3 regions of the Paenibacillus sp. FSL F4-0122 genome follow, and region 2 is predicted to be linked to each of the others. Evidence: riboswitches for the same ligand, from Rfam matches in the RefSeq annotation. Region 2 holds a riboswitch; each other region holds the start of a gene.

Region 1 (3,269 bases), 3.5 Mb from region 2:
ATCTTTGCAGACAGCGGTGTTAATCTCAGTGCCGAGCATCATGAAACAACCATCACCTGTAATGCAGAGGACAGTTTCTTCAGGAGCTGCAACTTTTGCACCAATAGCCATGCCGATCGAATTACCCATGCAAGCAAAATAAGCATCAAAAACAAAGCTGCCCGGTTTCTTAACCTTGTACCATTTTGCAGCGTGGAATCCATGGCTTCCATCATCAACGAAAATTGAATTATTATAAGGGATCAAATCACTTAAAGTGCTCATTACTGAAGCCAGTGAAAGATTCTTGAGGGTTGGAAGCTCTTCTGAATAATCAGCATTGGCCAAAGCCTCACGTTTGGTGATTGTGCTTGGGTCAATATGATTTAGGCAGTGCACCAAATTATCGCGCAGGTCCCCAGTGACCGGTATTGTTTTGGACAATAGGATTTTTCCGACAAAGGTTGGATCAATATCAAATTGAATTAAAGTTGCTGGATGATTCTCCCGTTTAAGATTACAGATGGTCATATCACTTAAACGTGATCCAAGCACTATAAACAGATCGCTTTTATTCAATAAATCATCCCCGTGGGTCGAACCGCCAACGCCAATAGGACCATGATAGAGTGGGTGATCCCAGACTATAGCCCCTTTTCCACCAGGAGATGTTACTACAGGAATATTAAAAGTTTCTGCGAGTTGAACAAGCTCTTTATGTGCTCCGGAGCGGTTAATTCCTTTACCCGCAATAATCAAAGGATTCTTAGCAGCTTGAATAGCATCGATGACTCTATCGATATTAGCTTGACTAATTAGAGACTCTCTTTCAGGGATTACAATATTGCATTCTTCCAATACTTCAGTTTGTACATCAAAAGGAATACAAAGATGAACAGGACCCCGTTTGGCCAGGGCCACAGAAATCGCATGATTAAAAATAGTACCAAAGTGATCCCCACGTTCAACCAATTTACTGAACAAGGTGGCAGGTCTGAACATATCAGCTAAATCAGCCAGAAAAGAGGTGGAGTCCTGACATTGAGGAATTCCAAGCTCTGTAATGGATTGGTGGCCAGTAATAAACAGGACAGGTAGGTTGTTAGCTTTCGCATGAGCTGCTGCTGTGAGCAGGTTAGTTCCACCAGGACCAGAAGTACCAAATGCTACGCCTAGGTTACCCGTTTTCAGCGCATACCCTGCTGCTTCGAATCCGGAGCTTGCTTCATGTCTGCCGGGAATAAATTCAATACCGTAATCGACCATCTTTAGAACTATTGGACAAATCGATTTGCCAATGATCCCAAAAGAATGGGTGACTCCTAGGTTACGTAGTGCTTCCGCCATGTAATCTGCGACTGTCTTCAAAAGAAACACCTCACAAGTTTTTTGATATATATTAGTTATTAATCTACCGAATAGATACGATAGATCAATATACTCAAAAAGTAAAAACCTGTGCTCTATAGTAAGCACAGGTTGGTGGCATAAGGCGCCGCTAAGACTGAACAATAGTTCAGCCGTCCTGGTTCCTCTGCAACCTGGCAATCATGGCCTCAAACGAAAAAATGAGGCTGTAGATCCATGGTTTTGCGTCATCCTCTTTCGAGGATTTTGCCAATATTAATTTATAGTTGATAAGAATAATTTTCCTTTACAATATATTCCTCATTAATTTTTGTCAACATAATCCGCTAAAAAAACTCGAAATTTGACGAAAGTCTTGTCCAAGAGATGAAGTTTTGTCTCGCGAAAAAAACTGCCACCTAAGACTCAGCTTAGGTGGCAGTTGATAGTTTTGAACTAGAATTTAAAGATATGAATGGTTTTTTGCAGATTAAATACGGCCTGGGTCATTTTTTCCGTTTCTTCTGCAACAGACTGCAGGGCATTAATCTGTTCATTCATAGCCGCCGATACCTCTTCAGTGCCTGCAGCGGTTTCTTCGGTGATTGCTGAGATATTCTCAATTGCACTGGAAATTTTCAAGGCACTTTCTAGCATAAGATCACTCTCCGCAGAGAATGAAGAGATTTGCTCGGTAATGTACTGCACGCTTTGTACAATTTGTGCGAAAATATGGGCAGATTGAGTGATCATTTCATTCTGAACCTGCACAACCTCTTCATTGATGGCGATATTATCGATGGCTTGTTTAATATCTGACTCAATGCTGCGGACCAAACCGAATACTTCTTTTGTGGAAGCCGTAGATTCCTCAGCAAGCTTGCGAACCTCTTGAGCGACAACGGCAAAACCCCGACCATGCTCTCCGGCACGAGCAGCTTCGATGGAGGCATTGAGTGACAGCAGGTTGGTCTGCTCAGCGATCTCTGTGATGGTCTTGGTGATCATCGTAATCCCGCGGGCATTTTGTGAGAGAGCTTCAATAGTATCAGCCACTTTTTGTGTAGCCTCTATGTTTTTACGCATGCCTTCAGCCTGTGTATCTACGGATTGGCGCCCTTGCTCAACAAGTTCTAAGGTATGTATTGAACGTCTGTTCATTTCTTTGGTGGAGTTCGTATAATTGGATACTTTGGTCTCAATGTCTTTAATGGATTCTGTCATATCAGCGATATCCGTAGATATTTCATTTGCACCAAGAGCGAGCTCGGTAGAAGAAGAGGCTACTTGTGCCATAACAATTTTCAGGTTCTGGTTCTTATCTTCGATTCCGCGGCTTGCATCCATTACTTGACGGGTGATCTGCGATGCATCGGTCAGAATCTTCTTGAGCTTATCAATCATTGTGTTAAAGGAGCGGCTTACGTCACCCATTGAACCATTTTCGTCCGCTCTGCTAGTGAAATCCCCCTTCGAAATACTGTGAGATACATTAGCAATATCATCAAAAGATGATGTAAGCGTTCTCTCCACGAAGCGAGCAACAGGTAAAGTCAGACCTGCAAGAACAACTACTAGTATAATTCCTACGAGAAATTGACCTAGAATCATTAACGTAACTAAGACAGGAATTGCAAACAGTGCGGCAACGAGGTAACATCCGGCAACAATTCTTTGTTTTAACGGAAGTTTGTGCATCCAGCTCATTGGTAAAATGTCCCCCTTATTAAATTTTATGTAATGGTGTTATTATAGGGGATTTATAGGTCATTGGTCTATAGAGAAGTGTCATAAATCTTCTTTAAGTAGTAGATATTTAGAATTCATGTCAAAATTCCTCATATATTGTGGAAATTGTTTTAATAGCAGACTTTACCATCCCTACTAGTTCGGTAGGAGCTAAAACAATAACTGAAGGAGAAAAAGAGAGTACGATACGACAG
Region 2 (3,269 bases):
AAGCGGTCCAATCAGGAAATCTGAGGATAACAGCGATCGGAAGTCCAAAATCCCTTGGAGTGGTTCATACCTAATAAATTTTTTAAAAAATGCATCCGCTCGAACTAAGGCTAAGCGGAAGCTATACGTTTTGATAACAATTCCATTATGCTCGATTTCCATAATTCAAGGAGGGTTCATTCTATGAAAATGGTACTTCTATCAGGCGGTTCAGGTAAACGGTTATGGCCGTTGTCTAACGACTCACGTTCAAAGCAATTTCTAAAGGTACTTGAAAGCCCTCAAGGTGAACCAGAATCCATGGTACAACGTGTCTGGAGACAGCTGGAGGAAGCAGGGATGGCAGAATCATCTTATCTAGCCACCGGCCGCGGCCAAGTAGAAATGATACAAAGCCAACTGGGAAGTCATGTGCCGATTATCGTTGAACCGGAGCGTCGGGATACTTTTCCGGCTATCGCCTTAACAGCTACCTATCTTTATTCAGTGGCAGGTGTTTCTCCAGCGGAGACGGTAGCAATATTGCCTGTTGACCCTTATGTAGAAGCATCCTTTTTCGATACCATAGCTATGCTTGAGGGGACCATGCTGGAAAGTGGAGCAAATCTGGCACTAATGGGTGTTGTTCCTGAACATGCCTCAGAGAAATACGGATATATTATTCCTACCGCTGAAGAGGCGGGGGGGAATGGTTTTATGAAGGTGAGTCACTTTCAAGAGAAACCAGACCGCATACAAGCAGAACAGCTCATCGAGCAAAATGCATTGTGGAATTGCGGAGTGTTTGCCTTCCGTTTAGGGTACTTGTTAGATATTTTGCAGCGTAAAGGGTTGCCTTTAGGATATGAAGAATTGCAGAAGCAGTATAAGCTATTGTCTTCCATCAGCTTTGATTATGAAGTGGTGGAGAAAGAAGAACATATTGTGGTGCAGCCGTATGATGGATTCTGGAAGGATCTTGGAACGTGGAATACGCTGACAGAGGAAATGAGCAGCAAGCATGTAGGAAAAGGTTTTGTGACGGCGGATTCTGAGGGGACTTGCTTGATTAATGAGCTGGACATTCCGATTACGGTAATTGGTGCGAAGGATCTGATCATTGCGGCTAGCCCGGATGGAATTCTAGTTACCCATAAAGCTGAGAGCCCACGGATTAAAGAAGTGCTGAAGACCTTTGAACAAAGACCGATGTACGAGGAACGCCGCTGGGGCCATTACAAAGTTATTGATTATGTGAAATATGATGAAGGCAATGAAGTGCTGACCAAACGGATTTTTATATCCGAGGGGAATAATATCAGCTATCAATTACATCGCAAGCGTAGTGAAATTTGGACAATCGTCAGCGGCGAAGCAAGTATTGTGCTGAATGAGAAAAAACATAATGTGAAGGCTGGGGACGTGGTACGTATACCGGAAGGAACGAAACACGCGATCCTTGCTTTGACGGATGTTGAGTTTATAGAGGTACAGACGGGGTCTGAATTAGTAGAAGAAGATAACATTCGTATTACTTTAGACTGGAATGATATAGAACTACAACAATTCATTTCATAGGTCTAACCTATCTATTTAACCAATTCAAAATTTCTTGAAACAGGTAAATTGACTCAATTATCAAAAAAAGTCATAAAAACACTAAATATATCATTAATTGTCGTCGATACTTACGGTAAGAGAGATTATTTCTCTTAAATTGAAAAGGCAAACCTATCGAAAGGTAGGGACGCAAAGCTATAGGGCCTTCGAAAGAGTGGCAGCCTGGCTACCGAAAGGGAGAATATTTTGAAAGCTTACCGTACGTATCGATTGTTTGGTGCATTTCTGTCACTCGTCCTGTTTCTGACTGCACTTCCGCTTGCTGTTGGGATTTCGCCGTCTATTGTCATAGCTGCTTCAAATTCTGGAACGCCAGTTACCCCAGGTGCCTCACCTGAAGCCGTAAAGCTGCTTAACTATTTTTACTCGATCTCAGGAAAAGGCATTATTGCTGGTCAACATGACTATTTAGAAAGTCCAGATGAAATTAACAATATGCTGAAGGGAACCAGCGGACAATATGCGGCTCTTCACGGTTATGAAATGGGTGCGATCAGTGGTCAGTCCGAAGCAACGATGGCTTGGCAACGTCAAAATGTGGTGAACAGCGCCATCAACTGGAATAAAGCGGGCGGGATCGTAGCTATGACTTTTCATGCTAACCTGCCGGGCACCTCTTATGACTGGGATAATGTGAAAAAAACACTCAGCCAGAGTGAGTTCGATAGTTACGTTACACCGGGTACCAAGCAATATAATAATCTGATCGCTGAGCTTGATAAGGTGGCAGTCTCTTTAAAAAGCTTGCGCGATGCCAATGTTCCGGTGCTTTGGAGACCCTATCATGAAATGAACGGGAACTGGTTCTGGTGGGGGAAGAAAAATAACTTTTCTAAACTATGGAATATAATGTATGACCGTTTTGTTAACGTTCATAAATTAAATAATCTGTTATGGGTATGGAGTCCGAATGCTCCCAATGTTTGGTCAGATCCTTATGCACTAACTTATCCAGGTGCTGATAAAGTAGATATTCTGGCAGCAGATATATACGAAAATGATTACCAGCAAAAATACTATGACAGCTTGTTGAGTCTAGCCGCAGGCAAACCGATTGCGATCGGGGAGAATGGTGAAATGCCTAATCTGGAGAAGCTTCAGCAATCGCAAAGTAAATGGACGTATATGATGAGCTGGGGAAAAATGCTTTACGAAAATAACAGTGCAGACACAATCAAAACATTTATGAATAGCAACTACACCCTGACCAGAGATAAATTAAATACTGGTCTGGCACCGACACCTAGCGCCGCACCAGCGCCGGCACCTTCCGAAGAAGAGGGGGAGGCAGCAATTCCTCTCGCGAAGGGGCTTGCAGGAGAGTATTACAACAACATGTTGTTGTCGGGAGCGGCAACTCTTAACAGAACTGATGCAATAATCGATTTCAATTGGCGGCAAGGATCGCCGGATGCCGCCCTCGGGATTGATCGTTTCTCCATACGTTGGAGCGGTAAAATTAAGCCGTTATATAATGAGCAATATACATTTTACACTACCTCAGATGATGGTATCCGTGTCTGGGTGAATGGGGAATCCGTGATTGATAGTTGGACTAAGCAAAGTGGTACTGAGCGTAAGGGCACTATAACGCTGAAGGCTGGCCGGCTATACGATATCAAGGTGGAGTATTACGAGAATGAAGGCGATGCGAGAGTCCGCTTGATGTG
Region 3 (3,269 bases), 400 kb from region 2:
ACGTTCTTCCCTGGCAACAGAGCTTTACGATCCGAAAACCTTCATCACTCACGCGGCGTTGCTCCGTCAGGCTTTCGCCCATTGCGGAAGATTCCCTACTGCTGCCTCCCGTAGGAGTCTGGGCCGTGTCTCAGTCCCAGTGTGGCCGTTCACCCTCTCAGGTCGGCTACGCATCGTCGCCTTGGTGGGCCGTTACCCCACCAACTAGCTAATGCGCCGCAGGCCCATCCCTCAGTGACAGATTGCTCCGTCTTTCATTCTTCTCTCAGGAGAAAAAAGAAATTATCCGGTATTAGCTACCGTTTCCGGTAGTTATCCCAGTCTGAAGGGCAGGTTGCCTACGTGTTACTCACCCGTCCGCCGCTAAGTTATTTTGAAAGCAAGCTTTCAAAATAACTCCGCTCGACTTGCATGTATTAGGCACGCCGCCAGCGTTCGTCCTGAGCCAGGATCAAACTCTCCAATTAGTATTGAAAAGAGCGATATGCTCATTTTGAAACATCTGACGAGAAAATTAATTCTCTAATTTTGGATATCACTTACGTGATTTCCTACTCACTCGTTGTTCAGTTTTCAAAGATCAAGTTCTCGTTGACGCCGTTTAATGTATCAGCAGCAACTCTTATAATATATCATGTTGTTTTCAGAAATGCAAGCTTTATTTTTCGAAGCTTTTTATCAGCCTCGTCTGTATCGCCTGTACGCTGTCTAACAACGCTTACCTATAATACCCCAACTATTAATAGAAAAGCAACCCCTAATATAAAAATAAACAACTAGCTTAATAATTAAGCTAGTTGTTTATTTAATAGAGTTATGTTTCTAGCGGCGAATTTAATAGTATTTTGCCGCAGTATATTTGCTTGAGGCTTTAATTAAATCGGTTTTCTTATCACTCTTTGCAAGTCCTGCATCCACTGTAGTATCAATGGTAACCCACTTCCCATTAAGCAATACTTCGTTCCAGGCATGATATTGCGTAACGTAGCTTGTATTCCCCATTACCAACTTAGCAGGAACATCTACACTCCGCAGCATTGCGGCAAAAAGAGAAGCGTAATCATAGCAAATCCCTTTTTTAGTAGTCAATGTCTTATCGATGCTTGGAATATAATCAGTAGTTACACTATTAGCAAGAGAGTAGTCATATTGTACATTCGCAACTACATAGTTATAGATCGCTTTAACTTTCTCTTCGTCTGTTGTTTTGCCTTGTACTAATTGTTTAGCTTTGACAATCGCTTTATCAGAAGAACTCCATTTCACATTCTGTACGGAGCCCAAATATACGGAATTCGAGTCACTCATGGTTACGTCTACTACTTCGGAATATAACGCTTTGTATTTATTACCGGTTGTGTTCTCCAGAACCGAAACCTTATAAGTCCCATTTCCTTGTTGCAAAGGGAAGTCCTCAGCTTGTCCAGAAGCATACAAGTTATAAGTATAGCTGCTGTTATCTTTGGTGATCATGAGTTTGATTCTTTTATCTTTCGGAATATCATAGTTAATACCAATAACACCTTGAGCCACTTTGGATGTAATCAACCAGCTGGCATCTGCACTTGCAGCTTGAGCTGTACTTACCGGAACTGAAGTCATTAGGACGAACAACGCCACCAGCATAAAATATACCTTTTTCACGGATAAAACTCCTTTCGGTAGCTGGCTGCCATCCTTTCGGAAAGGCCCTTTAGCTTTGCGTCCCTACCTTTCGATAGGTTTGCCGTTATCGTATAAGCTCTATCTGTTCTAGCTTTACTAGATATAATTGATAGAATCCATTTGAAACAAACAAAAAAAGCCTCTTCATTCGGTAGCTGGCTGCCATCCTTTCGGGAAAAGGCCCTTTAGCTTTGCGTCCCTACCTTTCGGAAGGTTTGCCGTTATCGTGTTTAGCTTTTATAGTATAATACTATCATATTTATAGTTGTGAACAAGACCTAATTTACTAGATTACCCATTATTTTATAAATATCTCCCGGTATTTGTGTTTTCTTGTCATTCACTATTCTCATTTTGTTAATTTAGCATGAACAATCAGCCGATGCGTTGGATTCACTAGCGGATCACATGTAATCAGAGTAAGAATCTTATCCTTGTCATTCCCGTCAAGAACGGAGACATCACTCGGATCTACAACAGAAATATCGTATACCTCATAGTTAAACACCTGATCACTAGTCTTTACCGTGATAACATCCCCCACAACAACCTCATTCAATCTGTTAAACAAACGACCCGTAGTTCTAGCCCGATGCGCCGCGATTGCAGCATTTCCGATCTCTCCAAGGGGTGCCGTTTCTTTCATATGGGCTGCAGCATGTTTCATATTAGCTTTTGTAGCCCCTTCTAATACAGGCAGCTTCAAATCAATCTTACCGATTTCAATTAGTGCGATTACTTTGCCACCGACCTCAATCTCCGGTTCAGGCTTTTCTGTCTCTTGGGGTTGGGACTGTGCCTGAGCATCCAGAACCGATTCCTCTGCTAACAGCTGAGTAACTTCAGCATACCTGCTCTTCAAATCTGGCTGGGGAGTACTATCGGCAGTGCTTAGTTCAGCCGTTTCTAATAACTTCTCCTGCTGCCTGTCGTTGTACCATTCGTTAGCTGTCGGATATAACATGATAAGTATCCCAGCCAGTATGAGTAGATAGGAGAATTTACGCAATGTTATTCACCTCCGTATATTGTTTCTATGGTTATATACAAATCAAGCAGAAACAGCTACTTGCCTTTAAGCATAGCAACTCCTTCTGCCTGAAATTAATGTTTAAAATACCCATTTACGACTTCCAAAGAAATTGATGATCACCGTGATAAAGGTAACCAGCACCTTGGAGATCAAGACTTGAATACCTAGTCTGTCTGTCAACAGATGCATTAGCAGCAGTGATATTCCGAGCACTACCAGATTCAGCACGATAAACTTGACCAGCTGCACGCGGTCGAAGCCTTCTTTATTCCCCCGGTTGCGATCACGAAAGGTTACTTTTTTATTCAAAATAAAGCTATTCGCCGTACCTGCACTATAGGAGATCACCTGCGCCAATGCGTATACCATCCCTAGTGAATTCAACAATGTGAAAATCACAAAATCAATAAGCGTATTGAGCAAACCTACGGCATTAAATTTAAGGAACTGTATGAATGCAGCACGCAAGTTCTTATCTGACATCATTGTGGTCCTTCCGGCGGTCCAGTTGTTCTTCGTTCTGGTAGCCTTTAGTCTCACTAACAATGTATAGCGGTCTATCTTTAGACTC

Evidence for each region. Region 2 has a riboswitch for cyclic di-GMP ahead of MHH49_RS05035 (glycosyl hydrolase). Riboswitches for the same ligand answer to the same signal wherever they lie in the genome.
Region 1: it holds a riboswitch for cyclic di-GMP, as region 2 does, so the genes downstream of both, MHH49_RS20265 (thiamine pyrophosphate-binding protein) here and MHH49_RS05035 (glycosyl hydrolase) in region 2, are expected to answer to the same signal.
Region 3: it holds a riboswitch for cyclic di-GMP, as region 2 does, so the genes downstream of both, MHH49_RS06665 (transglutaminase-like domain-containing protein) here and MHH49_RS05035 (glycosyl hydrolase) in region 2, are expected to answer to the same signal.

What each region holds. Positions count from the first base shown of each region.
Region 1 covers NZ_JBBODI010000001.1:4,681,737-4,685,005, forward strand. Annotated here, with positions in the region: gene MHH49_RS20265 (thiamine pyrophosphate-binding protein) at 1-1,356, opposite strand, end outside; cyclic di-GMP riboswitch class I at 1,512-1,608, opposite strand; gene MHH49_RS20270 (methyl-accepting chemotaxis protein) at 1,783-3,033, opposite strand; gene MHH49_RS20275 (helix-turn-helix transcriptional regulator) at 3,155-3,269, opposite strand, start outside.
Region 2 covers NZ_JBBODI010000001.1:1,175,873-1,179,141, reverse strand. Annotated here, with positions in the region: gene MHH49_RS05040 (sugar phosphate nucleotidyltransferase) at 184-1,557, shown strand; cyclic di-GMP riboswitch class I at 1,694-1,773, shown strand; gene MHH49_RS05035 (glycosyl hydrolase) at 1,786-3,269, shown strand, end outside.
Region 3 covers NZ_JBBODI010000001.1:1,576,014-1,579,282, forward strand. Annotated here, with positions in the region: rRNA gene MHH49_RS06660 (16S ribosomal RNA) at 1-467, opposite strand, end outside; gene MHH49_RS06665 (transglutaminase-like domain-containing protein) at 835-1,644, opposite strand; cyclic di-GMP riboswitch class I at 1,658-1,738, opposite strand; cyclic di-GMP riboswitch class I at 1,813-1,895, opposite strand; gene MHH49_RS06670 (class D sortase) at 2,015-2,674, opposite strand; gene MHH49_RS06675 (GtrA family protein) at 2,777-3,184, opposite strand; gene MHH49_RS06680 (glycosyltransferase family 2 protein) at 3,171-3,269, opposite strand, start outside.